3 regions of the Allobacillus sp. SKP2-8 genome follow, and region 2 is predicted to be linked to each of the others. Evidence: riboswitches for the same ligand, from Rfam matches in the RefSeq annotation. Region 2 holds a riboswitch; each other region holds the start of a gene.
The links. Region 2 has a riboswitch for thiamine pyrophosphate ahead of FPQ10_RS11595 (3-oxoacyl-ACP reductase). Riboswitches for the same ligand answer to the same signal wherever they lie in the genome.

Region 1 (11,730 bases), on a different contig from region 2:
AAACAATTGAAAATCAAGGAAGTAGACAATCAAAATTATCGATTATTCCTCTGATTGAGAGTGCTCTAGGAGTGCATAACTCTATAGAAATTGCATCTAGTCACCAACGGGTTATGATGTTAGCTTTCGGTGGTGTTGATTTTACCACCGATATCGGCGCTCAAATTACAGACGGAGAAATGGAATTACTATATGCACGATCAAAAATGGTTATTGCTTCTCGTTGTGCAAATATAAAACAGCCAATTGATACTGTTTATACGAACTTCAAAGACAATGATGGGTTCATTGAAAATTGTATATATGTTAAAGCGTTAGGTTTTGCAGGAAAATTATTAATCCACCCATCCCAAATTAAAGGTGCTAACGCTGTGTTTTCTCCTTCAAAAGAAGAATTTGAATTTGCACAACAATTGGTATCCCAGGCTCTTAAAGAAAAAGGGGCCTTTCAATTAGATGGAAAGATGATAGATAAGCCGATTATTGAGAAAGCTGAGAGGATTCTTAATGAATATGAACTAATTAAATCAAAAAACTAGGGGGATAAAATATGGCGCAACCAGCTCAGAAAAATGATCAATTTAAAATGAACACAAATCCAACTAGAAGTCGAGTAAGTATTTTTAACATTCCCATTGTATGGTTTGCAGTTATAACTGCTTTGGCATTAGTGGCTATGTATACTGATAATTTACCTACAGGAATTATAGGTGGTTTACTCATCATGATGGTATTAGGTGAGTTGTTTGGCTGGATTGGTGATCATACTCCAATCTTAAGGAGCTATCTAGGTGGCGGTGCAATCCTAGCAATTTTCGGTTCCGCTTTTATGGTATATGCTAATCTGATCCCTGATCAGACGGTTACACTTATTACTGACTTTATGAAATCAGGAGGCTTTCTAAACTTTTATATCGCTGCACTAATAACAGGAAGTATACTAGGAATGAACTCTGAAACATTGAAAAATGCTGGTGTAAAGTTTGCCCTACCTCTTCTTGCAGCCGTAGCAGGGTCCATAATTTTAGCAGGATTTGTTGGATTAGTAATTGGTTTCGGTTTTAAAGATGCAATCTTAGTAATTGCAATGCCTATCATGGGTGGAGGTATGGGAGCAGGTGCAATCCCTATGTCCCAGGTTTACTCAGAAATCTTGGGTAATGACCCTTCTTATTATATCTCGATATTGGTGCCTGCATTAGCACTAGGAAACGTCATAGCTATTATTTTCGCTGGATTATTAAATATGTTAGGTAATAAATTCCCTTCATTAACAGGAAACGGACAATTAATGGCTGGATTTGATGTAGAGAATAAAAAGATAACGTATAACATTGGAGAAATGGGAATTGGAGTCTTAGCAGCTTTAACGTTTTATATCATCGGTCAAATGCTTGGTAACTTCATTCCACTTCACCCATATGCACTAATGATCATTTCAGTTGCCGTATTCAAGCTCGCTGGTTGGTTACCACCGATTATCGAGTCCGGGGCAAACCAATGGTATCAGTTTGTTGCAAAAAACTGGACACTTGCACTCCTAATTGGTATTGGAGTCGCTTATACTGACTTGAATGCTGTGATTAATGCCTTAACTCTAGAATACATCTTACTTGTATTTAGCGTGGTGTTTGGAGCAGCCCTTGGAGCTGGTATACTCGGTAAACTAGTCGGTTTCCATCCAATCGAAGCATCTATAACTGCAGGTTTATGTATGGCTAATATGGGAGGAACAGGCGATGTCGCTGTGCTATCAGCTTCCAAACGAATGGAATTAATGCCTTTCGCTCAAATTGCCTCTCGTCTTGGCGGAGCACTCATTTTGTTGATTGCAGGACTAATTGTACCGTTGTTATAGAATATAAGTAGCGGCTATCATCTGATGATAGCCGCTTATGTATTGCTTCTTCCTGAATTCATTCGTCTACTTCACTTATCTCTGAAACAAAAATTATTACCGTCATGGCGTTCACGCCCCAGATTCAGAACTCTAGTAATCTAAGTCATTATTTCCCCGAATTCCCTCTCTTCAAAATATTTATTTGCAAGCGCATTCTACCTATGGCATACTGTGGATTGTAACGCAATTTAAAAACTTCATACGTTATATGTAGGGGAGCTAGTGATGCTAGCTGAGATTGTATTCTTGAAATACTAACCCTTTGAACCTGATCTGGTTGGTACCAGCGGAGGGAACATTTCATTAGAATCATTTACACATAAATGAGATATATTCCTGTGCGCTAAAGGACCACCCTTTAGCGCACTTTTTATTTTGTGTGAGCATGCTGATTATTCTAAAAGGGACCCTTCTCATATAACGAAAACAAATGGGGGTATTTACGTGAAAAAATGGATGAGCATCATTTTGTTTGTAGGAATCGCTTTTTTAGCAGCTTGTGGCCAAAACGATGAAAGTAATGGAAGTGACGAAGAAGGCAATGCTGACCTAACACCTGTAAAATTCGCACTCGATTGGACACCGAATACGAACCACACAGGAATTTATGTCGCAAAAGAAAAGGGCTATTTCGAAGAACAAGGCCTAGATGTTGAAATTTTACTACCTGGCGAAGTTGGCGTGAATCAGCTGCTAGCCGCCGGGAAAGCGGACTTTGGGGTTAGTTACCAAGAAGGCCTTACACAGGCGCGCTCGGAAGGTCTTCCACTCGTCTCCATTACAGCAGTGATGCAGCATAATACAGCCGGTTATGCTTCCCCTGTAGAAAAAGGGATTACTTCGCCAAAAGATTTTGAAGGGAAAAAGTTTGGAGCATACGGTTCTGACCTTGAGAGAGCGATGATGACAACAATCATGAAAAATGATAATGCCGATGTAGAAGAAGTTGATTTCATTACAACGGGGGACTCTGACTTTTTCGTTGCTGTTGAACGCGATGTCGACTTTTCACTTGTCTATTATGGTTGGACGGGAATTGAAGCAGAACTAAGAGGTGTAGATTTAAACATGGTTTATCTCGCTGACTTTTCCGACAAACTTGATTTCTACACACCGATCCTTGCTACTAATGAAAAGATGATCTCCGAAGATCCAGAGTTGGTAGAAGCTTTTACACATGCAGCTGTGAAAGGGTATGAGTTTGCGATTGAGCAACCAGAAGAAGCTGCACAAGTATTAATTGATGAAGTACCTGATCTTGACCCGGAACTGGTGAAACGCAGTCAGGAATGGCTATCACCTCGGTACAAAGATGATGCCGAACAGTTTGGTATCCAAGAACAAGAAAGATGGCAGAAATTTGCTGACTTTTTATTAGAAAATGACATTATCGATGAAGCAGTAGATATTGATCAAGCATTTACGAATGAGTTTTTACCAGAGAAGTAGGTTCATAGATTACAGAAACTAGGAGTGTTTTTATGGCAAATGCCTTGTTAAGTATTCAAATAATCCCTAAGGTCGACGATCAAGATGTATATTCATTTGTGGAAGAAGCAATTGCCGTAATCGAGGCAACCAATGTGAAATACAGCGTACACCCATTGGAAACAACGATGGAAGGCGAATTGTCGGAGCTACTACAAATTGTACAGAAAATGAATGAGAAAATGTCAGCATTAGGTGCTCCAAGTGTCATCTCCCAAGTTAAAATTGCTTATCGACCAGAAGGAATCACAATGGATGAGCTCGTGGAGAAATACGAATGAAAACGAGTTTACTGAAACAAATATGGAGACCAATCCTTGCCATCTTATTATTTATCGGGCTATGGGAAGTAGCAACACGACTTTTTTCCATTGAGGAATGGCTACTCCCTGCTCCTTCCGATATTGTGATGGAGGCGAAAAGCGTTATTCCAACCTTTTTGCCTCATCTACAATCAACTGTAACATTATCTGTTTCAGGCTTTCTCATCGGGACGACAGTTGGTTTAGGGGTAGCAACGATATTACATCTCATGCCGAGAGTCCGAGAAACGTTTTTTCCCTTTATCATTATCTCTCAAAATATGCCGATTATCGTTCTCGCCCCATTACTTGTGATCTGGTTCGGATTCAATGCGCTACCTAAGTTAATCATCATTACATTAGCCTGTTTCTTTCCGATTGCCGTTTCCGCCTTAGGTGGATTTACACAAACGAACCGGGAGTTAGTCCACTATATGAAAATGATGGGCGCGAATAAAGCGCAGTTATTCTGGAAATTGGAATTGCCACATGCCATTCCGTCGATTTTTTCAGGACTAAAAATCGCAGGAACATACAGCGTCATGGCAGCTGTCGTATCCGAATGGTTGGGTGCACAAAAAGGTATTGGGGTATTTATGACACTTGCCGCTTCTTCCTATCGAACATCACGCGTATTTGTAGCCATTATCGTTGCAATGATCATCAGCTTAGCCTTTTATGGACTGATTCTATTATTGGAGAAGTTTTTCATTCGCTGGCAGAAGAAGGGGGAAAGCAATTAGATGTTGGAATTACGTCATGTGAGTAAGTCATTTGGACAAAAACAAGTTCTTCAGGAAATTTCACTTCACGTAGCGAATGGAGAGTTTGTTTCAGTAATCGGTCCCTCTGGAAGTGGAAAAAGTACGATGTTTAGTCTGATTGGAGGCCTTCTTGAACCAGATGCTGGTGAGATCTATTTAAGTGGAGAAAATATAACCAATAAACGTGGCTTCATTAGTTATATGCCACAGCAAGCCTCCTTATTTCCATGGCGAACGATTATAGAAAACGTGTTAGTCGGCCAGGAACTACAAGGAAAGAAAGATTACGAACGAGCTGAAGCGATGTTAAAAAGAGCAGGACTCGGTGATGTGATTCATGCCTATCCTCATGAGTTATCTGGTGGCATGAAACAACGGGTCGCTTTCATCCGTGCTTTGTTAAGTCCACAATCATTGATGCTGCTCGATGAACCGTTCTCGGCTCTTGATGAGTTTACAAGAACCGATATGCAAAAGTGGCTTTTATCCATTTGGGAGGATGACGAACAATCGATTCTCTTTATTACCCATAATATTGACGAGGCATTATTTCTGTCGGATAAAATTATTATCCTATCCGTCAACCCTGCAGAAATTAAAGAAGTCATTGAAGTCCCATTCAAGAGACCACGAGATGAAGAATTATTGCTTTCAGAAGAATTTCTTCAGTGGAAAAGAAAGATTATGGATGTCATTCAATATTAAACAGATCAATGAGGAGGAATGATGATGCAAAATCAATCTTGTAGTAATCAAACCGTTAGCGCGAGTTTTTCCATTCACCCGATGAGTGATGATTTTAAGGACATCATTCTCGGCGCGTTAGATGAAGTCGATACATCAAACGTCTGGTTGGAAACGGATGATGTTTCAACAAGTGTACGCGGGATGTCCACTCATGTTTTCGACGTAACAAAAGCGTTATTTATACATGCGGCAAAGACCGGGAAACATGTTGCATTCCAAGCAACTTATATGTGTGGATGCCCAGGAGATCCCGGTGAAAACACTAACCTTGAGGTTGATGAAATCCCGCTGAACAAAGAAAAAGTAGAAGATACAAAACAGTACGTTGCAGCGAAGTTCTCCCTCTACCCTTTAGGTGGCGGAGATTACATGGACCTTATTTTTCAACAAATCGAAGCAATGAAAACGTTTGTTACTGTTTCTTCTGCCCCTGTAGCAACGCGCCTAGAAGGTGAAGCAATCCAAGTATTCAATGGCTTGGAAAAGGTATTTAATGCGACGGTTGAAGGTGGATCTAGTCATACCGTCATGACCGTTTCTATTTCAGCGAATAGTCCGTCGCATACAGATAAAGTGTAAGCTCATCGTAATTAGAAAAGAGACCAGAGACCACGAGATAGTGTAATCTAAACTGTGTAAGTAGAAGAACGTTCGGCTTCTACTTGCCGGCTTGGTTTTTTTATTTACTTAGAATGATTATATATATAATTGAAGAAATTTAAATGACGGAATTAAGCGTAATCCTAAATCAGTGAATTGGGGCTAGAGGATGAAGTAATTTCATTCCGCGGCCGAGTCGTGTACTGGCTAAACCAAAGTGCACAGTTGCCCGTTCTAATCCTACATTTACTATAACAGAAGCTTAACCATTGATTAGACATGTAGTAACTATTACACTCATTATAGAATTTAAATATATAACAACTTGAAAGAGATTGTAATATACCGATCGAACTTTTCACATGACTGCAAGATTGGAGGCTTCTATGATTAGTTTACAGAATGTTACCAAACGATACGGCGCGTTTAAAGCGATTCAATCCATATCATTAAACATTAAACCTGGGGAAATCCACGGTATTATTGGCTCGAGTGGCGCAGGAAAATCTACATTATTGCGTATGATGAATTTACTTGAAAAACCTGATGAGGGCGATGTCATTATTAACAATAAAAAAATCAATCATTTAAAAGGCAAAGAGATTCGAAATATACGCCAGTCGTTAGGCATGATTTTTCAAGGATTTCATTTAGTCGGCAACAAAACGGTTTTTGATAATGTCGCTGTGCCATTAGAAATTGCCAAAATAGCAAAAAAGAACCGAACAGAACGCGTGATGGAGAGCTTGCGTTTCGTCGGTCTTGAAGCCTATAAAGATAAGTATCCTAGACAACTTAGTGGGGGACAAAAACAGCGTGTCGCTATTGCACGTGCCATTGTTAATAATCCTAGCGTTTTGTTATGTGACGAGCCAACATCATCACTTGATCCAACAACGACAATGGAAATACTTGAGGTACTAAAGCAAATTAATCAGCAACTTAACGTAACCATCATCATTGTGAGTCATGAGATGGAAGTCATTAGAAGCCTCTCTGAGCGAGTAACAGTGATGGAAGATGGTCAAATTTATGAGGTAGTAGAAATAGAGCCGACAGGTGTAAATAAAAGTAAGAAAGGGGCAGCAACATTTGTCGAACAGCTGAAGTCAGGAGGTGATTCCAATCCTTCCTGAAGTATTAGTGGAGTATCAATCTGAGATTTGGGAGTCGATTGTCGAATCATCTATTATGGTAGGTTTTTCAGTATTAGCGGCATTGTTAGTTGGACTACCCATTGGAACATTTTTATTTCTATGTCGTAAGGGACAATTACTAGAGAACAGACTCGTTTTTTCATCTTTAAATTTACTCGTGAACATTATTCGTTCATTCCCATTTTTACTACTCGTAATTTTTATGATCCCATTTACGCGATTTGTTATGGGAACTGCAATAGGTACAGCTGCCGCAACACTTCCTATGATGGTGATTGCCATTGCACACTACTCACGACTTGTGGAGCAATCCCTACTCGATGTACCAAAGGGGGTGATTCAAGCAGCTGTCTCGATGGGAGCATCCGTTAAAGATATTATTTTTAAGTTTTTATATGTTGAATCACGTTCTGCCCTCGTTTTAAGTATGACGACATCCACAATTAGTTTTATTTCCTATTCAACGATTATGGGGGTTGTCGGTGGTGGCGGAATTGGGGACTTTGCCATTCGATATGGTTATTTACAATATCGAACAGATTTAATGGTTTATATCATTATCATTATCGTGATATTTGTACAAATTATCCAATATTCAGGGATAACCTTAGCAAGAAAAATAGATAAAAGGTAGAAAGAAGGGAACAATCTATGAAAAAATCACTATTAGTAATTATGATCGCTCTCGTAACATTTCTAGTTGCATGTAGTGGCGATGATCAAACAGATAATAATGCAAATGAAGAAAATGACGTACAAACATTAAGAGTTGCAGCTGTTGAGTCACCAATGACAGATGTTGTAGAAATTGCAAAAGAACTTCTCGCCGAAGATGGTATTGAGGTAGAAGTTGTTGAGATGGGCGATTACATACAGCCAAATGAAGCACTAAAAAACAAAGAGATCGATGCAAACTTTTCACAACATGTACCATTCATGCAACAATTTAATGAAAATGCCGATGGTAACTTAGTTGACGTTCAACCGATTTATTTTGCTAACTTCGGCCTTTATGCAGATGGATATGAAAGTATTGATGAATTACCAGATGACATAACAATTGGTATTGCCAATGACCCATCTAATGTGGATCGTTCTTTACGCTTATTAGCATCCCATGGTTTGATTGAGCTAAATGAGATTGACGGAGAGCAATATGGATTAGATGATATTATCGATGAATCACACAACTTCAGTTTTGAACAAACAGAAATTGCTTCGTTATCACGTTTATATGAAGATGTGGATGGAGTTATTATGAACCCAACACATGCGAGCCATTTAGATTTAACACCAGCTGATGATGCACTTATCACAGAAAAAGAAGATAACAAATTTGCGATTACATTAGTAGCCCGCGAAGATAATGCGGATTCTGAATTAATTCAAAAGTTAAGGGAAGCAATGACAAGTGAAGAGGTAAGAGAGTTTCTAACGGGACGTGAAGGAGAATCAGCTGTACCGGCATTTTAATAAGAAAATCTCATTTATTTAGAAGTGTACCGAGAAAGTAGGTACGCTTCTATTTTGATTCGTAGTAGAAACATACGCGGAAGTGATCATACAATTATTTCTTCAGATTATTATTTTCAATAAATTTATCAAAGTCGTTAGAGGTATTTTGAACAATGCGAAGTTGTGTAACCGTCAAGTAGAAATGAACATTTTCTGCTCATTAATTTTGAACACTTTTCTCTTGAAACAAAGATTGCCTATATTTAATTCGATGACTGGCCCCATTTAAATGAACAACCTCTGAGCGATGGAGGAGGCGATCTAGGATCGCCGTTGTTATTCCTTGGTCACCAAGCAGCTCTCCCCATTCATCAGGTCCTTTATTCGACGTTAATATGATTGAGCTCCGTTCGTATAGGTGATTGATTAAATGAAAGGATTAAGTTTAATTGATCAGGAAACTCACGAACTCAGTTACAATGTTGAAAACGTGGTTGCTTATCTTAAAGCCGTGAAAAAATGCATTTACCATAGCAGGAACAAAGAATGGAAAGTCTCATGGATGCGGTAATACAGCTATGAGTTAACAGATGATAGTCAAAGTTTCCTACTGATTGAAGCGGGTGCTGAAATATAGTGAGCACTCGCTTTTTTTAATTTTTATGTTTTTTAACTCCTCTATTGTCAATAAAAAAACCTAGAACAATAACAATCCAAATATACGGTTCAGTTAATGAAATCCCGGCTTGTGACTCTCCTCCAGCTATTGAGAAAATAATAATTAGCGATATCGTATAAAAAAATAGGAACCTACCAAAATTATTTGAGCTTTCATCTGTATCTACCTTTTTACTTAAAAATCCTGCAATAATTAGCAATATTAATGCAAACCAAAATACTTGGGAGGACCAGTCTGGCAAATTAGGTTGCGGAAAGAAATCTAAAAACAATGCAATAGTAAATATTGCAAGCAGAGTAATTTCAATGATTTTTAGGATTGTACTCATATAACGGTTCTCCCCAAACTATTTGATATGAGGTACGAGAGTGAAGGTTATTTTAAAGATTGCTATGTTTTCTCTGTTTATTAAAATTATAGTAATAACTCAATTCAAAAACTAAAAAGCAAACGAATAGACTTGCTAAAATAGGATAGGAAGATTCGATAAGAAAAGCCAAAATTAATGTAATAAAAAAAGCGCTTAATCCAAATATGATTGGATAATTTATAAGTTTTCTTTTTCATAAAAAATCATCCTGGCTTTCTAATTTTCAATTTTTTATGACCATCAAAATTTAAAGAAAATATTAATTGATTGCTTTCTAGGCAATAAAAAATCATTATTTCCAATAATTTAGTCAGTGTTGATTTCTACCACCTTGTAGTTTATCATCTACTCCATTTCCCTCAGTAAGGACGAATCCAATTGACTTACTGAACTTTGACCAGTCAATCCTAACGTAATATCCAAATCGGCAAGCATATTTTGCATGACTTCTTTTACGCCTTTTTGACCAGCAACTGCTAAGCCATACATCAACGGCCTTCCGACAAGTACTGCTTTTGCTCCGAGTGCCATTGCCTTTATAATGTCCGAGCCACGTCGGATTCCACTATCCATTAATACCGGTACTTTATCTCCAACAGCTTCTACGACCTTAGGAAGTGCATCTAGTGCTCCGATCGCACCATCCACTTGGCGTCCACCATGGTTGGACACGATGATGCCATCGACACCCTTCTCTACAGCAAGCTTAGCATCACTTTCATGTAAAATACCTTTTAGAATGATTGGTAGATTTGTATGTTCACGCAAAAAGTCGATATCATCCCACGTTAAGCTTGTATTACCAAATACTTTCGTCCAATGCATAACGGCAGCTTGAGGATCCTCTTGTGGTGATTTATCTAGCTTAGACAAGAAAGCCGGATCGGTGAAATAATTTCCTACACCTTCACCTGCTAAGAATGGTAAATATACATTTTTCAAATCATACTCTCGCCACGCCATCATCGGTGTGTCCAATGTCACCACAATAGCAGAGTAGCCAGATTTCTCTGCGCGTTTTAGGAAACTTGCCGCAATCTCAGGGTCTCTACTCCAGTATAGTTGAAACCAACGTGGAGCATCTCCCATCGCCTCTGCGATCTTTTCCATCGGCACACTAGAGGCTGAACTTGCGATATAGGGAACACCCATTTCAGCGGATGCCAGTGCCGAGCCAATTTCCCCTTCTTCATGAATGATCGATTGAACGCCGATTGGTGCTTGTAAAATAGGGAACGGATACTTCTGACCAAAAAGGTCAACCGATAGATCACGTTTATCCACATTTCTTAGCATGCGTGGAATAACTTCTCGATTTGTAAACGCTTTCGAATTTGCCTGCATTGTCTTTTCGCTTCCTGCTCCACCCGCAATATAATAATAAGGACCATCTGCTAATTTCTTACGGGCTAGTTCTTCCCACTCCTCAAGTATGACTGGAAATCTGTCAGGATCCGGGTTTTGCATCGTTGAATAAATTTGATACTGAATCTTGTTTCCGATATTCTCCAATGTACTTATCCCCCTTTTTATTGCTATATACCTATTCTAATATAGTATATCACGGATATGTGGGAATTTTCTAACTTTTTGTGATTTTCCACATGGAGTGTAATATCTTGAGTTAAAATTTGATACAATTCTGCGATAGCTTTTTGGGTCACTCAATCGGTCTCGTTCTATTACACCATTTATATGTTGATTATCTTAACAATAACAGAACTAATGTTCTAGTTAAATTGGGTCGTAGAAAAATATAAAAGGCGTATGTATGTTGGTAGCAGGAGGGGATCAGATGTTAATTGAAAAATATGTGTTCATCGATTTTAAAGATTTTTGTAAAAAACACTTCAAAAAGAATCGAGAAAGTAAAAGTATTGAGGTTTTACAGGCATTAAAGGAGTACGATCGATCACTTTACCGAGCCATTGAAAAAACGGTTGGAAAACGGAAAATGAAATCGTACATCGGTCGTTTGTTACGTAGCATTAGAGGTGAAGGGTGGCTTTCCTATGAAGAAAAAACGTGGATCACAAAACCGAAGTGGGGATATTGCACTTATTGTTTCACACCATTAGATGACATCTACCTCATTGACATCGATCATCATCAATATTGTAATACGCATTGCTTTGACGACCACGAGGCAGTTTCTCATTACGATAGTTATGCAGATGATTATGTGTTCTTATTTTGGGATTTTGAAAAACTGAAAGAAAGATATTCTTATTTTTTAAACGGATCTTTTCCAAAAAACTTTAAGACACA
Region 2 (6,350 bases):
AAATTTCATAAGCAATACTTGGATTTATATTTTTTTCGATAATATCTCTAATTCATAATATATAAATTCATGTTAAGTGAGTTTACCGGTTAACGATTAGGTAAAGTATCTAACTGGAAAGCTGTTTCTGGAATGAATGTATTAACAGTTTGGCAGTCTGAAGAAGTTAGATGCTGTCAGCAGACTAGCGGGTAATGATTACGCTACAATAGGTAAATTATTTACAATCAATCGACCTGAATAACAAAAATGGAGGGTAATTACGTGGAACACATTTACATGGAAAATAAAAAAGGCGCACCAGTTTTCGTACTTCTTCACGGAACAGGTGGCACAGAAAAAGACTTAGTTGGTCTTGGAGAGTTACTAAATCCTGAATTTAACATCTTAAGTGTTCGAGGCAATGTACAAGAGAATGGGATGAACAGATTCTTCAAACGTCATGGTGAAGGCAAGTATGATTGGGAAGATCTGAAATTCCGTGGAACTGAGCTTTATGACTTCATCGTAGAAAAATCCAAAGAGCATGATTTCAAATTGGAAGATGTCATTTTTGTCGGATTCTCAAACGGATCCAACATCGCGATCCAATTGATGTTAGAGTATCCAGAAACGTTCAAAAGAGCTGCATTATTCGCTCCGTTATATCCAGCAGATGTTGAAAAGACACAAGACTTCAGCGATATGGACGTCTTCTTATCCCTTGGAAAAGGTGACCCGATTGTACCGGAATCCGAAAGCGAACGCGTCATCAATCTATTTAAAGATCGAGGTGCTGACGTCACGACAGCTTGGGTGAACGGACATAATTTAACACAGGAAGTCGCTTTGGAGGCAAGAAACTGGTTGAATGAATCAATTAAAAATGATGCTTAAGTATGTAGGAAATATGGGACATTGAAGTACAGTGAAAGAAAAGGATTGCTTCGTCAAAATATCGACGAAGCAATTTTTTTATCATTCATTCAAGAAGATGTTTTACTTTTTTCAAGTTGCTTAATCCAAAACTGCACAGTAATTATATCGATTTTTTCCTCAATCTTTTCAAGTACCTTTTGCCTTTCTTTTCCACTCAACATTACATCTCTTTCAAAATTTTCTCGGGAATGGACGCATGTCACACCCCATTACTTATTATTAGCACGAAGAAAGCTTTCGGCTGCCTCTTCCACATTGGGTGAAGAAGCAATAGCAGAGATTACGGCGACTCCATCCGCGCCTGCTTGAATTACTTGCTCAGCATTCTCAGGTGTAATGCCACCGATCCCTACAATCGGTACAGTGATTCCGTGATCTCTGAAGCGTTCTATAATCTCTGTCCCTGCGACTATTTCAGCATCGTCTTTAGAACTCGTCGGATAAATTGGACCTAAACCTAAATAATCCGCCCCATCTTTGATCGCTTGCTCCGCTTCTTCAATCGTGTGCGTGGAAACGCCTAAAATCTTATTGCTAAACTTTTCTCTTACTATACCCGCTTCCAAATCGTTTTGGCCAACATGAACGCCGTCAGCATCTAACTCGATTGCTAAATCGAGATCGTCATTTACGATAAAGGGAATATGGTTTTCCTGACATACTCTTTGCAAGCGCTCTGCCAATCTCAGTTTCTCGTTTCCAGTTAGAGCTTTTTCTCCTTTTTCTCGAAATTGAAATAGCGTAATCCCCCCTGCAATTGCTTCTTCAAGCACGTTAACCGGGTCCCTGCCATTACAGTTAGGGCTCCCCATAATAAAGTAAACAGGAAGTAATTCTTTGATTTGTTCTGTTTTTTTGTCTACCATATCAGAAACTTTTTACACCCCTTTTTTTATACGCCCAATGATTAGTAGGCCCATGTCCTTCGCCTATCCCTAATTCCGTTTCGATTGCTGCACGGGTAAAATCTTTTGCTGTTAGGACTGCTTGCTTTATTTCAACGCCTTTTGCTAGTTCGGCTGTAATCGCAGCAGAAAACGTACAGCCTGTTCCATGTGTATGACGGGTGTCTATTCTTGGAGAAGTCATTTCAACGAATGTTTCACCATCAAAAAATAAGTCAACAACGTCATCTTCACTTCCATGACCGCCTTTCATTACAACCGACGTAGCGCCCATTCGAACGATATCTTGAGCGGCTCTCTTTCGGTCATCCATGGTTTTTATTTTTCTATCGGTGATTATTTCCGCTTCAGGAATATTAGGTGTTATGACCGTTGATAGTGGAATTAGTGTATCGATCAATGCGTTAACAGCTTCATCTTGCAAAAGCTTTGCCCCACCTTTAGCAATCATAACTGGATCAATGACAACATTGTCCCATTGGTAATGATGAATTCGCTCACTAACAGCCTCTATGATCTCACCCGAAAATAACATGCCCGTTTTCAATGCGTTCGTTCCCATGTCCTTACCGATTGCATCAATCTGCTCAACAATCCCATTTAAAGGTATCGGATAAACCCCATGAACGCCTAACGTATTCTGAGCTGTTACTGCAGTTATAATGGACATTCCATAAGCGTCTAACTCTTGAAAAGTTTTAAGATCTGCTTGAATCCCCGCTCCGCCACCACTATCTGACCCAGCAATCGTTAATGCTTTTGCGATAACCATAGTTCGGCTCCTTTATTTCGTAGTTCTTTCGATTTTACTAAGAACTTCATCGTCTTTTGTTACTTTCGAAAGTTGATTCAAAAATTCAATTTGAAAACTTCCTGGCCCCCTGTCTCCAACCAACTTTGCCGCTTTCTCTGCAGCAATACCATAAAAGGAAACAGCCGATGTAGCCGCTTCAAGAATATTGTTATTTACAGCAGCAAATGCACCAATCACTGAAGATAATAAACAACCACTTCCTGTCACTTTTATCAGTAAGGGATCACCATTTGTGACGAGATTTGTACCTTTATTATTTGAAATGACATCTACTTCACCCGTAATCACTACTGTACTGTTAAAGAGTTCTGAAGCTCTCTTAGCCAATTGTGTGACGTCTCCATCTCCCGAACGAGCATCAACACCTTTGATTTCCCATTGCTCACCCGTTAAATGAGCAATCTCAGCTGCGTTTCCTCTTAAAACTGTAACGTTTACATCATTTAAAATCTGCTTTGCTTTTGCAGTGCGGAAACTTGTTGCGCCTGCCCCCACAGGGTCTAAAATGACAGGATGATCTTTTTCGTTTGCCGCTTTGCCAGCTTCGATCATGGCATCAACTGTGTCTGTCGTTAACGTCCCTATATTTAGGACGACTGCTCCTGCAATCGAAGCCATTTCTGCAACCTCTTCAATCGCATTCGCCATGACCGGTGATGCGCCAACAGCTAACAATCCATTCGCCGTAAAATTTGTCACCACTTGATTCGTTATATTATGAACTAACGGGGTCTGTTCTTGTACGACCTTTAAATTCTTATACATGCTCGATTCCCTCCTGTTTTAATCCATCACTAGTCCGCCGTCTACGACGAGGTTTTGTCCAGTAATTGCTCGTGCCCAAGGCGAAGCGAAAAATAAAGCCGCATCAGCTAATTCCTCAGGCCTAGTTGCTTTTTGTAAAGGTGTGGTTGACTCAATAATTCCAAACACTTCCTCTGTGGTTACACTACTTGCATCCGTTTCTTTTAATAACCCGCCAGAGACCATATTGACAGTAATACCGTATTGACCTAATTCCTTCGCCATATTACGCGTAAATCCAATCATTGCCGCTTTACCCGTTGTATATTCGTGGTACGCAACGACTGGGTTTTGGACGAGATTCGTTCCAATGTTAATCACCCGACCAAACTGTTGCTCCTTCATGTCGCTTAAGCATGCTTGTATCGTGTTTAAAGATGCTTTAATGCTTCCTTCGAACTGTGTATTGAAACCATCCCAGTCGAGGGCAAATGCATTCTTTTGAGCGACTGGGTCAAAACGAAAATCTACCAATGCGTTATTCACAATCGTCGTAATCGGTGTACCAAAGTGTTCTACAGCCTTTTTGACCATTTCATCAACTTGTTCTGTATCACGGACATCTGCCTGTAGTGCAATAGCTTTTTCCCCCAACGTTGTTGATAGCTCCTCAGCTTTTTCTTTACTTTTAAAATAATTCACAACAACATTTGCACCTTGTTCAGCGAAAGTAGTGGCTAATTTAGCACCCACCCCTCTACTTGCTCCAGTAATTAATACAGTTTGTTTGTTTAGCTCCATAATATTTACCTCCATATTTATGTATTAATAGGGAAAATAAAAAACCAGATCACAAGGACCTGGTTTGGTAGTTAACATTTAAACTACTTCCCTACGCTGGCATGATCCAGATCAGGTCCTGAGGGTCAAAAAGTTTATCTTTTTTCTCAGCTTGAAACACAAGCTCCCCTAGTAGAAACAATTCATTTATTATTCTATTACTTTTCATTCTACACTTAACATTTAATATATTCAACTATTTGAATAGAATGATTACTACTGAATGAACAAATCTCTTCCAAATGAATTGAGTTATTGGTCGGTCAGTCTTTCTCTTCTTTCATCGCTTCCACTACGCGATCTTTTGGATCCCAGCAATTAAATTGGTACGTTGGTTTCGTATCAAAACCTAGTCTTTTACAATAAACTCGCCTACTCCCATCTTCAAATCGATCTATCCGAAAATGTTTACATGTGGCACAACAATGATAGCGATTGGTCATTCCGGACACCTCCATTTTTACTCATTGTATAGTGGCATATATGAATATCGATAAAAAGGTCTTTCTTTACAGCTTATGATATTCGTAATTAGTTAGATACTTGTATATATTACTGAAGCGACCAAGACAAATTTTGTTAAAAAGAGAATCCCAACCGGGTAACCGATTACCCTAATTTATTTAAGGCTTCATATACTCCATACATAACCTCTGAGCCGGTTTTACTTTGTCACCAATGATTAATTCATATAATCTAATACTAACTCAAAGCATCTTTCTTTTGTAAGTGTTGCTTGCGTAGCCACATGCTGCAACGATTCCATTGAACCACCTTCATATGTTAGTGATTCTTCTTTAGCGGTTTCATCTCTGTATTCTATCCATTCTCGTTGTTCATTTCTTAATTGGTCCGCCTGTTCTTTACTAAGTTTTTCCCTCAATACGCCGTAAATTTCATTTAGCTCTTTATCCCAAACTTCATATCTAAACACTTGTTCTTTCTCCATGTCTAATGTTGTCATAGCGTCGGAATTCTTTCGTAAAGTTTCCATCTCTTTTTCAACATCACGAAGTCTACTTAGATATTTCTCTTTATCATCCGTAGATTGGTCGCTTACATTTGTATTAGAACTTAATTGATAGAGTTCATACGTACCGTCTTGATACACTTTATAATAACCTAAGTTCCCTGTCTTCCCAGATACACGCAACGATATGTCGACCAATTGAACCGTATAATATGTACCCTTTTCATCTTCTTCGATTTCACCATTTGTACCAAACGAAATATTATCATCTTTTCCCTCTAGTAATTGTTGCTTCAGGAATTTGATCGCTTCTTCCCCACTACCAATTTGAATAGGTTCATTGGTTTCCGATAGGACTTTTACTTCTTTACTTTCTTTTTCAGCAGAATCAGATTCGTTTGATTCAACATCATCCATCGAACTATTAGATTCAATTGCACTTACAGTTAAATCATTCACTTCTTTCTTACTATTAACTGTCGTAATTTCTTCATCAGTTGATCCACATGCAGCTAATATAATAATCATTGAAATAAATACTGTCATTGAAAACTTTATTCGATTTTTCATAAAAGAATCCTCCTGATGGTTAACGGTTCCGTCTGTTATTCGGGACAAACGATTTAGAAGCTTTAAAATACCGTTATTTGGTTTTCCCCTCTTACTTACTAGTAATTCGACAATATCCAATAAATTTCCTTTATTTATAACATTGTTCGATTTAACTAAAAAATTAATCAGCGATAATGCTATCCTGCACGCGGTTAAGAAGGTGTAGAGATGTTAGAAGCTGAAAAGGATGTTATTACTAACTGTTATCAAGATTATAAAACATATAATATACTGGCTCAAGGTAGGTTCTTTTGGTCTAGTTTGATAAATTTTTCAGTTTTCAATGTGTAGCATTTGTGTAGCATAGGTTAAAACTTAGTCTTTCTGACGACATTCAAACACAAAAAAACCGTTAAAACATTGATAGAACAACATTTTAACGGTTTTAATTCTAAGTCACTTGACTTGGTATACCAGTGGTCGGGATCGAACCGACACTCCCGATGAAGGGAACGGGATTTTGAGTCCCGCGCGTCTGCCAATTCCGCCACACTGGCATGTAATAAAACGGCAGCAATCAATATTCATAACGATTGTAACAGAGAGG
Region 3 (11,730 bases), on a different contig from region 2:
AAGAGTTACACGGAGAGATCAAGCGCACGACACAAGCTTTACACGAATTGAATCAACGTGCTTAGCAGGAGAACTTAAAAGAGAGCTAAGACAAAAGAGATATTGAAGTGTTTTGACGGATCACCAATCAAACAAAAAGCCCGAACGATTTATTTTACGCATAAATCATTCGGGCTTTAATTTCTTTTATGAAATTTTGTTGCATACTATCGAATTGTTCTACTTAGGCTCCAATGTAAGTTGATCACCTGAGTAATTATCGATCCTCGTCTCATGATAATTGCCTTTAATCCAATCATCTAATTGATTCTGATAATAATCACTTCGGTAATGCTCTGATTGGCCAGGACCCACAATATGATAGCCTGAATTTGGATCAGCTAAATCGTTCACGAATCGCCAGCCTGCTCCATGGTTAACTATCCCATCTTCTTTTCCTCTTGCTGCCATAACAGTGACTCCACTTCCACCGAGTGGTTGTGGTGGATCAGGATTGAAAAATCGTTCTAAGAAGGAAATGCCAGAAAGATTATGTGCAAAATAGATCTGGTGATAGTCTCCCCATTTCCACTCATTCAAACTTTCACCATATTCATCTGTAAGATATTGAATGGTTTCGCTGAAAGAATTGGAAAGCAATTGATCCAATCCTCCATTTTGCTCAATCCAATGTAACTCTTCTCCATCATAAGACTGAAGAATCAGTTGGTCTGTTGTTTGGCCCATTCCCTTGAACATTGATCGTACTTCTTCAGGAATTTCATCAGCGTATAAATTTTCTTCGATTTTTTTCAACATTGTATGGAATATAAGTGGACCCGCTTCATCTTTATGATCTTCAAAGTCCCAGTCGGCTAATATTTTGATCGCTTGCTCTTCCGCCGGCGAATCAGCTTGGTCGCCAAGAACATCTAAAAATATGGGAACAAATAACTCTGCTTGTTTATTTTTCTGATCCATTTGAAGTTCCATCATATCTTCTGCAGTCAAATCATCCTTTGATGCTAAATACTCCTCAATACGTGAATAACGGTAAGGCTGTGCCCATACATGACTAATATGATATGGATACGAATCATCAATGACTTTGTTGTTTGCTGTTGCAATGAAGTTTTTATCCGGATTTACTACTGTTGGGAGTTCATCAAATGGGATGAATTCATCTAATGTGTACTGGCTATCCCAACCAGGCATCGGCAATAGGGCATCATCTGGGTTTTCATAGATTGGTATTTTGCCATTTGCCTTATAAGCAATCGTTCCATCCTTAGAAGCAAAAATAAAGTTTTGGGCTGGTGCATGAAACCCTTCTAAAGCTTTCTCAAATTCTTTCCAGTTGGTTGCCTGGTTAAACTCCAATAAAGCTTTCAACTCTGTTGTAGCTTCTAGAGCTGTCCAATCAACCGACAACACAGTATCTCCTTCTATTTCTTCGACTCCATTGGCAAACTCTGATATGACCGGCCCGTGAATGGTTTCAGTTACTTCATAGTCGATTGATTCTTGACCATCAACGTGAATGGTTTCCGTAATGACGTCCGCCTCATACCACTCCCCGTCATACTCAAATTTTGCTGGGTCATTTTCATGTCTTCGCTCCAAATATAACTGCTGTACATCAGGGCCAACATTTGTAACTCCCCATGCAACATGGTCATTATGCCCTAGGATGATACCTGGCACTCCTGCGAATATAACGCCAGAAACATTATAGTTAGGTGACTCTAAATGACTTTGATACCAAATGGAAGGTGTCGATAAACCTAAATGCGGATCATCTGATAATAATGGCGAACCGGATTTCGTCTTTTCCCCGCTCACTGCCCAGTTATTACTTCCATTGAACTCATGTGGCATAACTGCTTTCGAGAGACTGGCAGTCACATCGACGTATTCTTCTTCCAAAATATTAGTCGGTCCATTTTCAGGGTAAGTCGGAAATAGTTCATAAGCGACTTCTTCATCGAAATGGTTCATCAAATAATAATTAAATGCTTGCCGTTCCCAATGCCCACCTAAATCGAAGGCCATGAATTTTCCGATTGTCAGTGAGTCCAATGGCGTCCACTCTCTAATTTCACTCAGACCTGCTAGTTTAAATTCAGCAGGCATAGAATTATTCGTTTCCATTTGTTCGATATATGCATTTACTCCATCTGCATATGCTTGTAATACATTCAGTGATTCTTCATCATATATTTCTAATGATTTCTCTGCAGCTCTCCGCAAGCCTAATGTCCGAAAATATTTATCCTGCTCAACCATACTTTCACCAATGACTTCGCTTAACTGTCCAGATGCTTGCCTTCTCGATAGTTCCATCTGAAAGATTCGATCCTGTGCTGTTATGTAGCCTTGAGCATAGAATAAATCTAAATCATTTGTTGCTTGAATATGTGGGACGCCCACCTCATCATATACAACCGTCACTTCCTCTTCCAGACCATTCAGTGAAACTGTCCCTTCTGTCTGTGCGAGTGACCGATCGATGTAAGCGTTTACGTAAATTAGCAAACCGATTATGATGACAGCTAGAATCGCCAAAATGATGAGTGTCCATTTTAACCACTTATTCATCTTTTTCTTTTGGTCCATTGACTCTAATTGAATCGCATGTTTCATAGCCTTTCCCCCTTTAATCTTATATAGATATAATATTACAAAAATTCTATCTAATTAACAAATTTTTGTACTTTTGAGGAATTGCATTTACTCACCACCTTCCCCTCTATATAATAGATAGCGGAAGAGTAATATTACTCTCAAGAAAACTGAGGTGATGAATTGAGTAATAAAAATAAGGTTTTTTTAGTAATCGGTATCTTCTTGCTAGGATTAATTATTTTAATCGTCGCAGCTACTTATTTCGGACTACAAAAAGATCCTGAACATATAAAAAAGGTTAGAGAGGAAGCTACTGATTATTTAGATAAACATTTTACGGATGAAATGGAAATCGTTGACGTCATGTATGATAATGCTTCTATTTATGAACAATTCTCTTATGCAGCGATTGTACAGCCGGTCAAAGATCCAGATTTCCAATTCTTAGTTTATTCTCATCTAGAAACAGGTGAATACACGGACAGTTACGTTGCTGAAGTATGGGAAGAAGAATTAGAAGATTTCTTAATGCCTCGTTTGAAGGAAAGCTTTGGGAAGGACGTTATTAAAGAATTGTGGATGACATATCCAAAAGACGTAGGTGAGCAACTGAATATATCCCACGATGATATCCCTTCATTAAAGGGACAAGATACAGGCGTAGTTATTCGTCTCACTCTTTCCAGAGGAGAAAAGGATAACGATGAAGATGCGTTGGAACAAATCATAGACGAAATGAAAGATGAATTATCTATTAAACGCGGTCACTTTACGTTATCGTTTTCAGAGCAAGCTTTATTCTTTAAAGATAAAAATATCAACAAAGATTTTTAATATTGATCTTCCATCAAATCATTTAATCTATCGCAACAGAAACCCCAGTTGGAAAGGGTAGCTTATCCAACTGGGGTATATTTTTGGTGAATTTCGTTGATTTCTTCAAGTATGGTCAACTTGTACATAAGCCGTTTAAAACGAAAACTCATGCTACAATTCTTATAGATATTTCTTGATGTCTGCTTCGATTTTTTCTGGCTTTGTTTGAGGCGAGTATCTTTCAACGACTTTTCCTTCACGATTCACTAAAAACTTCGTGAAATTCCATTTGATTTCGCCACCAAGCATTCCTTTCTTTTCTTCCGTTAGATAGTGAAATAATGGATGTTGTTCTTTACCTTTCACATTTGTCTTCGTGTGCATCGGAAATGATACACCATAATTCGTTTGGCAAAAATTCAGGATCTCATCTTGATCTTCAAATTCTTGATTCATAAATTGATCACTTGGAAATCCAAGGATGACGAAACCTTGATCTTGATAAGTTTCATATAACTTTTGCAGGCCCTCAAATTGATTCGTAAAGCCACATTTACTTGCTGTATTAACGATTAACATCACTTGATTCGAATAGTTCTCTAAAGTTGTGGTCTCACCGCTCATTTTTTCAACGGAAAAATCATACACTGTATTCACGATTCTAAACCTCCATTGTTATGACTTCTACAGTTAATTATACGTACATGCCATCGACGAAACAAATATTCTAATCCATTTTTCTAAGAGGTTCTTATTTGAACGGTACCTATAATAGGTATAAAAAATATCCCTTTGCTGGGAAAGGGATATTCTGTCATTTAGCTTGTGCGTACTACAAGTTGTGGTCTGGATATAACGAGCATAATGATGATGATAGCAGATAAAATAAAACCTGGAATTAAATAGGTTGAATTATATACTAATGAGTAAAGCCATACGGGTTGATCTTCCGGCGCAAAATGAGCAAAGAAGATTACCCCTGCTAAATAGTGTGCGATAAACCGAATAGCCATGCCAATAAATGTCCCGAGAATAATTAACATAGACACTTTTGTATGATCATTATTACTTAGGCCTTTCCTGATGCCGCTAGCAAACACACCGGCAACCCCAAGTCCAACGAAGGCAACAATGTAATCCAATAATCCTTGTAACCAATGGACTACTGTTCCTCCAAATAATAAATCCAATACGCCAAAGATTAATCCGGAGGCAAGTCCTGCTTTTAACCCCCAACGGAATGCAATAATAAAAACCGGGATCATCGCAAATGATACCGATCCACCCTGAGGCCAAATGGTAAATTGCAATCCTGGTATCGTGTCGAGCAGAAACGCTAACGTAGTTAAGATCGCGATTTCCACTAACATCAATGTTTTATGATTCATAATAATTCCTCCCCTTCTGTTTCTCTTTTTAGACAACAAAAAAAGCAATCCTAGGGAGGCTTCATTATGGGTCACCCAGCATTGCACCATTGAAGCCACATCCCTACGCTAGTGCTAACTAACAGGTTCAAAGGGTTTAGAGCATCGCACTCAATCTCAGCCAACTCATTGGCTCCCCCTGTGGTCTTGTCGATTCACTTTTTTTGTTACTTTAATTATAACTGACAATAGATATAACTTCAAGGTGGTCTGACCAACCACGTTGCTTTCTTGGGAAAATTCAACAAACGATGTATACTTAAGATAGAGAGTATATCGTTATTCAAGATATTAATGAAAATATTTATTTTTAGTGCGCTTGATGACAATATAAAGGAGATGGGCGTATGTCTTTAAAATCAAAAATTTATAAATTCCTTCGCATTTGGAATGATGTCGATGCTGTTAGAAAAGGACGTGTAGGAAAACGGGTCGGTAGGCGTGTTGCAGGTAAAGGTTCTGGGAAATTGCTGAGGAAACTATTTAAATAGGGAGCGAATAGAATGTTTCAATGTAAACATTGTGGCTATGAATATACCTATAAAGAAGCTTTGGGGATGGCTTCCAGTACAGGTGTTGGAAAACGATGCCCACATTGTGCAAAAACAAATTATTTCACGGCAAGGAGTAGAAAAAAAGGAATGTTTTATGCATTTATCAGTGCCTTTGTCGTTTCTATTTTGGGTTTTTTTGACGTACCTCTAACAATAGCCATCCCTCTTTTATTCGCTTTTCTCATTGGTTACTACTTAGCCATGCCCTTTTTGTTTGAACTTAGCGATCATGAAGAACCCTTGTGGTGATGAATGGAGGATTGCTCAGTGAATAAATCCATTATTCTATTCGATGGCGTTTGTAACCTTTGTAACGGAGCCGTCCAATTTTTAATCAACCGGGATTCACAGGACCAATTCCGTTTTGCTTCATTACAAAGTGATTTAGGCAGAAAAGTGATGCAGCAATTAAACAATAAAAATATAGATAGCATTGTTCTTATTGAATCAGGTCGAATCTATACAACATCTACCGCAGCCCTCCGCATTGCGAAACATCTCCCTGCACCTTGGAATTATTTGTATCTGTTAAGACTTTTACCACGACCGCTTCGTGATCAAGCCTATACATGTATCGCCCACCATCGTTATCAATGGTTCGGACGTCAAGATACATGTATGCTACCAACTCCCGAAAACGAACGGAAATTCTTAATGAAATCAAATTAAAAAGCAGTTCAAGAGAGGACTCATTCCCTTCGTTGAACTGCTTTTTTCGTCAATTAATCAAACTGTCTATTCATTCACCTCTGCAGTAAGAAGCTCTTCCGGCAATGCTTGAAATGCTTGCTCTAAATCAGCTATTAGATCTTCTGGGTCTTCAATACCTGCTGAATACCTGATCAAGCCCTCCGGAATGCCCATCGCTGCACGCTCTTCTGGCGTACATTCAACATGGCTTGTTACTCGTGGAGGTCCGATAATAGTTTGCACACACCCTAGACTTGCTGCCCGTTTCGCTAACTTTAACTTCGGCAAAAATTTATTCATCGTCTCAACGCCACCTCGGACGTTAAAGCTTAGCATTCCACCAAAGCCTTTCATCTGTTTCTTTGCGATCTCATGGCCGACATGATCTTCCAAGCCAGGATAAAACACATCGGTTACCCATTCGGATGTTTTTAAATACTCTGCAACTTTCATTGCGTTTTCATTTTGTTTACGAATGCGCAAATGCAATGTTTTCATTCCGCGCAATAATAAATAAGCTGCATGAGGATTTATTGTCGCCCCATTAATTTCACGGTAGTGATAAATCTTATCGACTAATTCTTTGCTGCCTGCGACGACTCCACCCATTGCATCTGAATGTCCACCTAAATATTTCGTTGCACTATGAAGAACGATATCCGCACCGAGCTCTAATGGATTTTGATTAATAGGTGATGCGAATGTTCCATCCACGACAACCAGTGCATCGACTTCATGACCTGCTTTCGCCATGCGTTCAATATCGATGATTTTCAGTGTCGGATTTGTCGGCGATTCTAAATAAACAAGATCGCAGCCTTTCGCAATTTCCGCTTCCATCTCTTCATGATCCGCAGTTTCGCAAAACGTAATGTCTACACCCATATTTGGGAGAAATTCTGTAAAAATTTTATTTGTTCCACCATACGTATCTTTAATAGTAACGACTCGATCTCCAGGACGTAGAAATGTATATAGCGTATTTGAAATTGCTGCCATACCTGAAGCAAAAGCAGTGGCTGCCTCAGCATTTTCCAAGTCTTTTACTTTATCCTCAAATGCTTGATTTGTAGGATTTGTGTTCCGGCCATAAATATGACCCTCTCGTTGCCCAGTTGCAATTTCATACCACTCATTCATATCATCGTAACCAAAAGAAACACTATTTACGATGGGCACCTGTGTCGCACCAAAGGCTAACTGATCCTTTTCCCCTGACCATGAGGCTTTCGTTCCTGGTTTGAATGTTGTCATATAATCTCCTCCTTAATTAATATCTATATTCATTCATTGCTAACTTAACTAATAATTCCTTTTGTATCATCAGGAAAATGAAAAGGTATTTTTTGAATAAGTCCTCGTTGGTAATTCGTCAGCAGTTCAACACCGTTTTCAGTCACACGGAAGGATTCACTCGTCTCGATACCATCTTGATCGAACCATAATCCAGGTATAAAATGAAATGTCATATTTGGCTCCAAGACTGTCCGATCACCTTTACGAATACTTGCAGTATGCTCGCCCCAATCTGGCGGATAATTTAATCCAATTGAATAACCTAAACGAGATTCTTTCTCAATCCCATATTTCCGTGTTGACTCAATCCAAGCTTCTTCCAGCTCTTCAAGATAGGCTCCTGGTTTCACTTTTTGTAAAACACTCTCTATACCTTCCTGTACAATTTCATCAAGTCTCTTTAGGCGATCAGTTGGATTACCGAGAAATACCGTTCTTGCCAATGGAGTATGGTAGCGCTTATGACAACCAGCAAGTTCAATAATGACGGCATTGCCTTCCTCAAAATAATCATCGCACCAAGTTAAATGAGGTGCCGATGTCTTATCTCCTGTGGGCAGCATCGGTACGATCGATGGATAATCCCCACCAAACTCTTCTCTCCCTTTAACCAATTCATAGTAAATTGTCGCTGCTGCATCACATTCTCTTGATCCTGTGTGAATTGCGTTGATACCTGCTTGCATGGCTTGCTCTGCCAGCATCCCCGCTCGTCGCATCAACTCAATCTCTTGGTCGGATTTAATGATACGAACCCAATTCACCATAGAGGTGCAGTCTCTAAATGTTGCGTTTGGCAAATGCTCAAGTAATGTCGTATAACATTTTGCTGAAAAATAATATTGATCCATCTCTACACCAATCACGCGCTTTTCTTGTTTTAACTGAGTTAAAAGCTTTGCAATGTACTGCATTGGATGAAATTGATGTGAATTCACGAAATAATCCGGATAAGAAACAATATTTTCATCATGCATCCAGGTCGTACGTTTCGCACCATTAGCATCCATATACCGACCAATCCATATTGGTTGTGGTTCGTCGATTATAACGATTAGCATTTGATGCACATAAAAGGACCATGCATCATAACCTGTTAAATAATTCATATTCGCCGGGTCTGTCACCAACAAAACTTCTATACCTTCTTTTTCCATTTGATGTTTTGTTTTCTTTAATCTTCTCAGGTACTCTCCTACTTCGAACGTCAACACGGTCTTTTCCTCCCTTCTAAATGAAAGCGCTTTATATTTAGAATATTTAAATAATAACTCTTATTCTATTGTATTACCGCCCAGGTGGTTTTGGTAACATACAATTTGTATGAAATTTCATTCATGGACTCATACACTTTGTTTACTTGCTAAGTAGGTGTCCAAAAGAAAACCCGTACGGAGTTAAATCTACTCCGTACGGGTCAGTCATTTTTTCATATTATGTGTCCGTTGTACTCCTTACCTACGCTTCATTCCATTCTCCATTTTTTAGTTGCCATAATCGGATACTCATCTCCAATAAAAATGAATCATCAGAATCAACGAGTGTCAGACCCGTCAAACTTTCAATTCTCCGTAATCGGTATAATAATGTTTGACGATGTAAAAACAATGCCCTGGCTGTCTGACTAACGTTTCCTTTGAATGTTTGATAAGTCATGAAAGTGTGAATTAAATCTGATTGCTTTTTTCGATCGTATTCCAACAATGGACGAATGGTATCATTCACAATATTTATTAATGCATCCGTCCCTTCTATACTTAATAGTAGTCGGTTCAACTTCGTTTCCTCGAAAAACGTTCTGCCACCAAAGGTCGTTTGCTCTACATGCAGATCGAGTGCTGTTCGGGCTTCTTGATAACTTTTATAAAAAGATTGCAAACCTTGATTGTGAATACCAATACCCCATGCAAACGTAATCCCTGCCAACTGATCATGTAAGCGTCTTTCAATCATATCCAAAAAATGGCTGACAGTCTTTTGGTGACCTCCTTCATCAATTTCCAGAAAGATAACGACCTCACCTTCTTCAAACGATGACATCGTCCTTCGATTTAATTGCTGTTCTGCATACGTTATTTCTTTTTGTATATAGTAATTCAAACTATGCAAAGAAGAATGACCAGGTTGATCCTTCTCTTCACGCCAAGATGTTTCCGAAAAGCCTGTTGTAAAATCACCAACAATACAGGCATACCGTAAAGAGAGATCATAACCCAGCAAATCACCCTTTGATAAAATTTTCGCATCCATACGCTCTATTTCCTTGGCCAACTGCATCACAAAATTATCTTTCAATCGAATTTCTGTCATTTCAATGGCATTTTCCGTTAAAAAGTATAATGCACATGCCGTTAAGCCATGCTCCAACGCATGCATGACAAACCAATCTAGCTCATCCGGACTTTTAGGCATAAATAATAAATACCCTTGTTTTTTATGATTTGAAAAGATCGTCAATTCGTAGCATGTTTGGTTACCGACTGTATATTGGTTAATATGTTGGTAAAGTGGGTGGTCGCTTGATGGTACAATTGGTGATTCCATTAACTGAACCGGAAGATCATTAAACTGATTGATGGCATCGATGATTTCTTGATCAAAATCATAATTGGCCCGTACCTGCTTCTCTTCATCACTGATGGCGACAGGGATATTGATTTCTTTATATAGTATTTTCATTAATGCTTCCAACGAACTATTATTGAGCACTTGATCCATCAATTTAATTCGTAGAGCCTCTGTTTTTTCTCTTCTTTTTTCATTGTGCTCATTAATGACTTGCAAGGATTCCTGGACAATGTCGGAAAAGGTGGATTTCCAGTTCAACAACAGAAGAATAAATTGATTTTCATTAGCCAAGTCAATGATTCTTTGAGGTAAAGTCTCCGTCCAATTATCACTCGCAACCGCCAAGGCCGTCGCACCGGACTGGATGATATCGCTTACAAATTGATCACTTAAATCAGCATCTTGCCTGAAGTTCGTTGCCGATGATAAAACAAGTTCATGCTTACGGATAAAGTTCTGAACCGGTAACTCAACGATGGAAACCCATTCAACTTTTTTTGTCTCCAACAAAGATTCACCAGTTATGACGTGAACGTCTTGTAAAGAAGGAATATTCATTAATTCTGATAGCCTGAGTCCCATTTTCCTCACCCACTTTAGATTCCTTTTCTATCCTTCATTATATAAAAGGAATCTGTTGACAGTCAATTTAGAAAATTAGGACTTTATGATAGGTCAAGCTACCTGTGCTTATTTAGCAATGAATAATTGTGTCCAATAAGTCCCCATTTCTCCACCTTCTTCATAACCGACACCAATGTGGGTTACATTCTCATCTAAAATGTTCTTTCGGTGCCCCTCACTTTTCATCCAACCATTCACGACGTCTTCTGGATCAAAAAATCCTGCCGCTATATTTTCAGCCGCCACTTTGTATTCGATCTCAAATTCATCTAACATGTCAAAAGGTGAACCATATGTTGGGGATTCGTGGCTAAAATAATTGAGTTCAGCCATGTCTGCTGACTTTTCTTGAGCGACGTCCTGTAACTCCTTGTCGATTTCCAAAGCCGGCAATCCATTCACTTCTCTTTCACGATTCGTTAACTCAACAACTTCTTCCAGCAAATCGTCTAGCTGTGATGGCGTTTTAATGGAATCTCCATCTCGCTTTTCAGGTGAACCGATCCCTGGGCGTGGGTCAATTTCTGATTCAAATCCACGTCGATTCCTTTCATTCGGACGTTCACGTTCCTTTGTTCCTAATGGATAATCCGGATTCTGGATCGAATTTGGATCACCATCATTTGCCCACCGACTTGTTCGTGGTCTCTCTTGGTCACCATCTCCATCGAAACTCACCGGGTCTGGTTCAAATTGAAAATCAATACTTTCTTCTTCTTGGCCGCAACCGACACAAAAAAGAATAATTGCAAATAAAATTACCGATAACTTTTTCACTGATATACTCCCTCCTTTAGGTGACATTAGTTTTTGTGTTCGCAAAAAAAATATGCCCCTGAATTGTGTCGGGCATATTATTCGTTCGGAAGTATAATGCGTTCCTATAAGACTTTTCGGATTTATTTTTTCGTCACTCGGGGGTATAGAGCGCTTCTATAAGACTTTTCGGATTCATTTTCTCGTCGCTCGGGGGTATAGAGCGCTTCTATAAGACTTTTCGGATTTATTTTTTCGTCGCTCGGGGGTATAGAGCGCTTCTATAAGACTTTTCGGATTTATTTTTTCGTCGCTCGGGGGTATAGAGCGCTTCTATAGGGCTTTCCGGATTTATTTTTTCGTCGCTCGGGGGTATAGAGCATCCCTATAAGACT

Region 1: another riboswitch for thiamine pyrophosphate. It lies ahead of FPQ10_RS08205 (ABC transporter substrate-binding protein); the one in region 2 lies ahead of FPQ10_RS11595 (3-oxoacyl-ACP reductase).
Region 3: another riboswitch for thiamine pyrophosphate. It lies ahead of thiT (energy-coupled thiamine transporter ThiT); the one in region 2 lies ahead of FPQ10_RS11595 (3-oxoacyl-ACP reductase).

The regions. Positions count from the first base shown of each region.
Region 1 covers NZ_VMHF01000008.1:66,157-77,886, forward strand. The annotation lists gene FPQ10_RS08195 (HpcH/HpaI aldolase/citrate lyase family protein) at 1-539, shown strand, start outside; gene FPQ10_RS08200 (2-hydroxycarboxylate transporter family protein) at 551-1,858, shown strand; TPP riboswitch at 2,103-2,212, shown strand; gene FPQ10_RS08205 (ABC transporter substrate-binding protein) at 2,345-3,349, shown strand; gene FPQ10_RS08210 (thiamine-binding protein) at 3,382-3,669, shown strand; gene FPQ10_RS08215 (ABC transporter permease) at 3,666-4,433, shown strand; gene FPQ10_RS08220 (ABC transporter ATP-binding protein) at 4,434-5,159, shown strand; gene FPQ10_RS08225 (YkoF family thiamine/hydroxymethylpyrimidine-binding protein) at 5,184-5,780, shown strand; gene FPQ10_RS08230 (methionine ABC transporter ATP-binding protein) at 6,188-6,937, shown strand; gene FPQ10_RS08235 (methionine ABC transporter permease) at 6,927-7,592, shown strand; gene FPQ10_RS08240 (MetQ/NlpA family ABC transporter substrate-binding protein) at 7,610-8,431, shown strand; partial or broken gene FPQ10_RS08245 (ATP-binding protein) at 8,634-8,849, opposite strand; gene FPQ10_RS08250 (hypothetical protein) at 9,067-9,420, opposite strand; gene FPQ10_RS08255 (lactate 2-monooxygenase) at 9,808-10,974, opposite strand; gene FPQ10_RS08260 (hypothetical protein) at 11,258-11,730, shown strand, end outside.
Region 2 covers NZ_VMHF01000020.1:21,806-28,155, forward strand. The annotation lists gene FPQ10_RS11575 (alpha/beta hydrolase) at 265-876, shown strand; gene thiE (thiamine phosphate synthase) at 1,128-1,784, opposite strand; gene thiD (bifunctional hydroxymethylpyrimidine kinase/phosphomethylpyrimidine kinase) at 1,786-2,595, opposite strand; gene thiM (hydroxyethylthiazole kinase) at 2,608-3,402, opposite strand; gene FPQ10_RS11595 (3-oxoacyl-ACP reductase) at 3,421-4,182, opposite strand; TPP riboswitch at 4,254-4,362, opposite strand; gene FPQ10_RS11600 (hypothetical protein) at 4,485-4,664, opposite strand; gene FPQ10_RS11605 (lysozyme inhibitor LprI family protein) at 4,904-5,761, opposite strand; tRNA gene FPQ10_RS11610 (tRNA-Leu) at 6,215-6,300, opposite strand; tRNA gene FPQ10_RS11615 (tRNA-Cys) at 6,348-6,350, opposite strand, start outside.
Region 3 covers NZ_VMHF01000001.1:556,412-568,141, forward strand. The annotation lists gene FPQ10_RS02835 (methyl-accepting chemotaxis protein) at 1-65, shown strand, start outside; gene FPQ10_RS02840 (penicillin acylase family protein) at 220-2,622, opposite strand; gene FPQ10_RS02845 (hypothetical protein) at 2,785-3,438, shown strand; gene FPQ10_RS02850 (glutathione peroxidase) at 3,601-4,077, opposite strand; gene thiT (energy-coupled thiamine transporter ThiT) at 4,239-4,808, opposite strand; TPP riboswitch at 4,892-4,997, opposite strand; gene FPQ10_RS12910 (hypothetical protein) at 5,195-5,338, shown strand; gene FPQ10_RS02860 (TIGR04104 family putative zinc finger protein) at 5,351-5,650, shown strand; gene FPQ10_RS02865 (thiol-disulfide oxidoreductase DCC family protein) at 5,669-6,070, shown strand; gene FPQ10_RS02870 (cystathionine gamma-synthase family protein) at 6,137-7,345, opposite strand; gene FPQ10_RS02875 (M24 family metallopeptidase) at 7,390-8,598, opposite strand; gene FPQ10_RS02880 (PucR family transcriptional regulator) at 8,846-10,537, opposite strand; gene FPQ10_RS02885 (CAP domain-containing protein) at 10,646-11,356, opposite strand.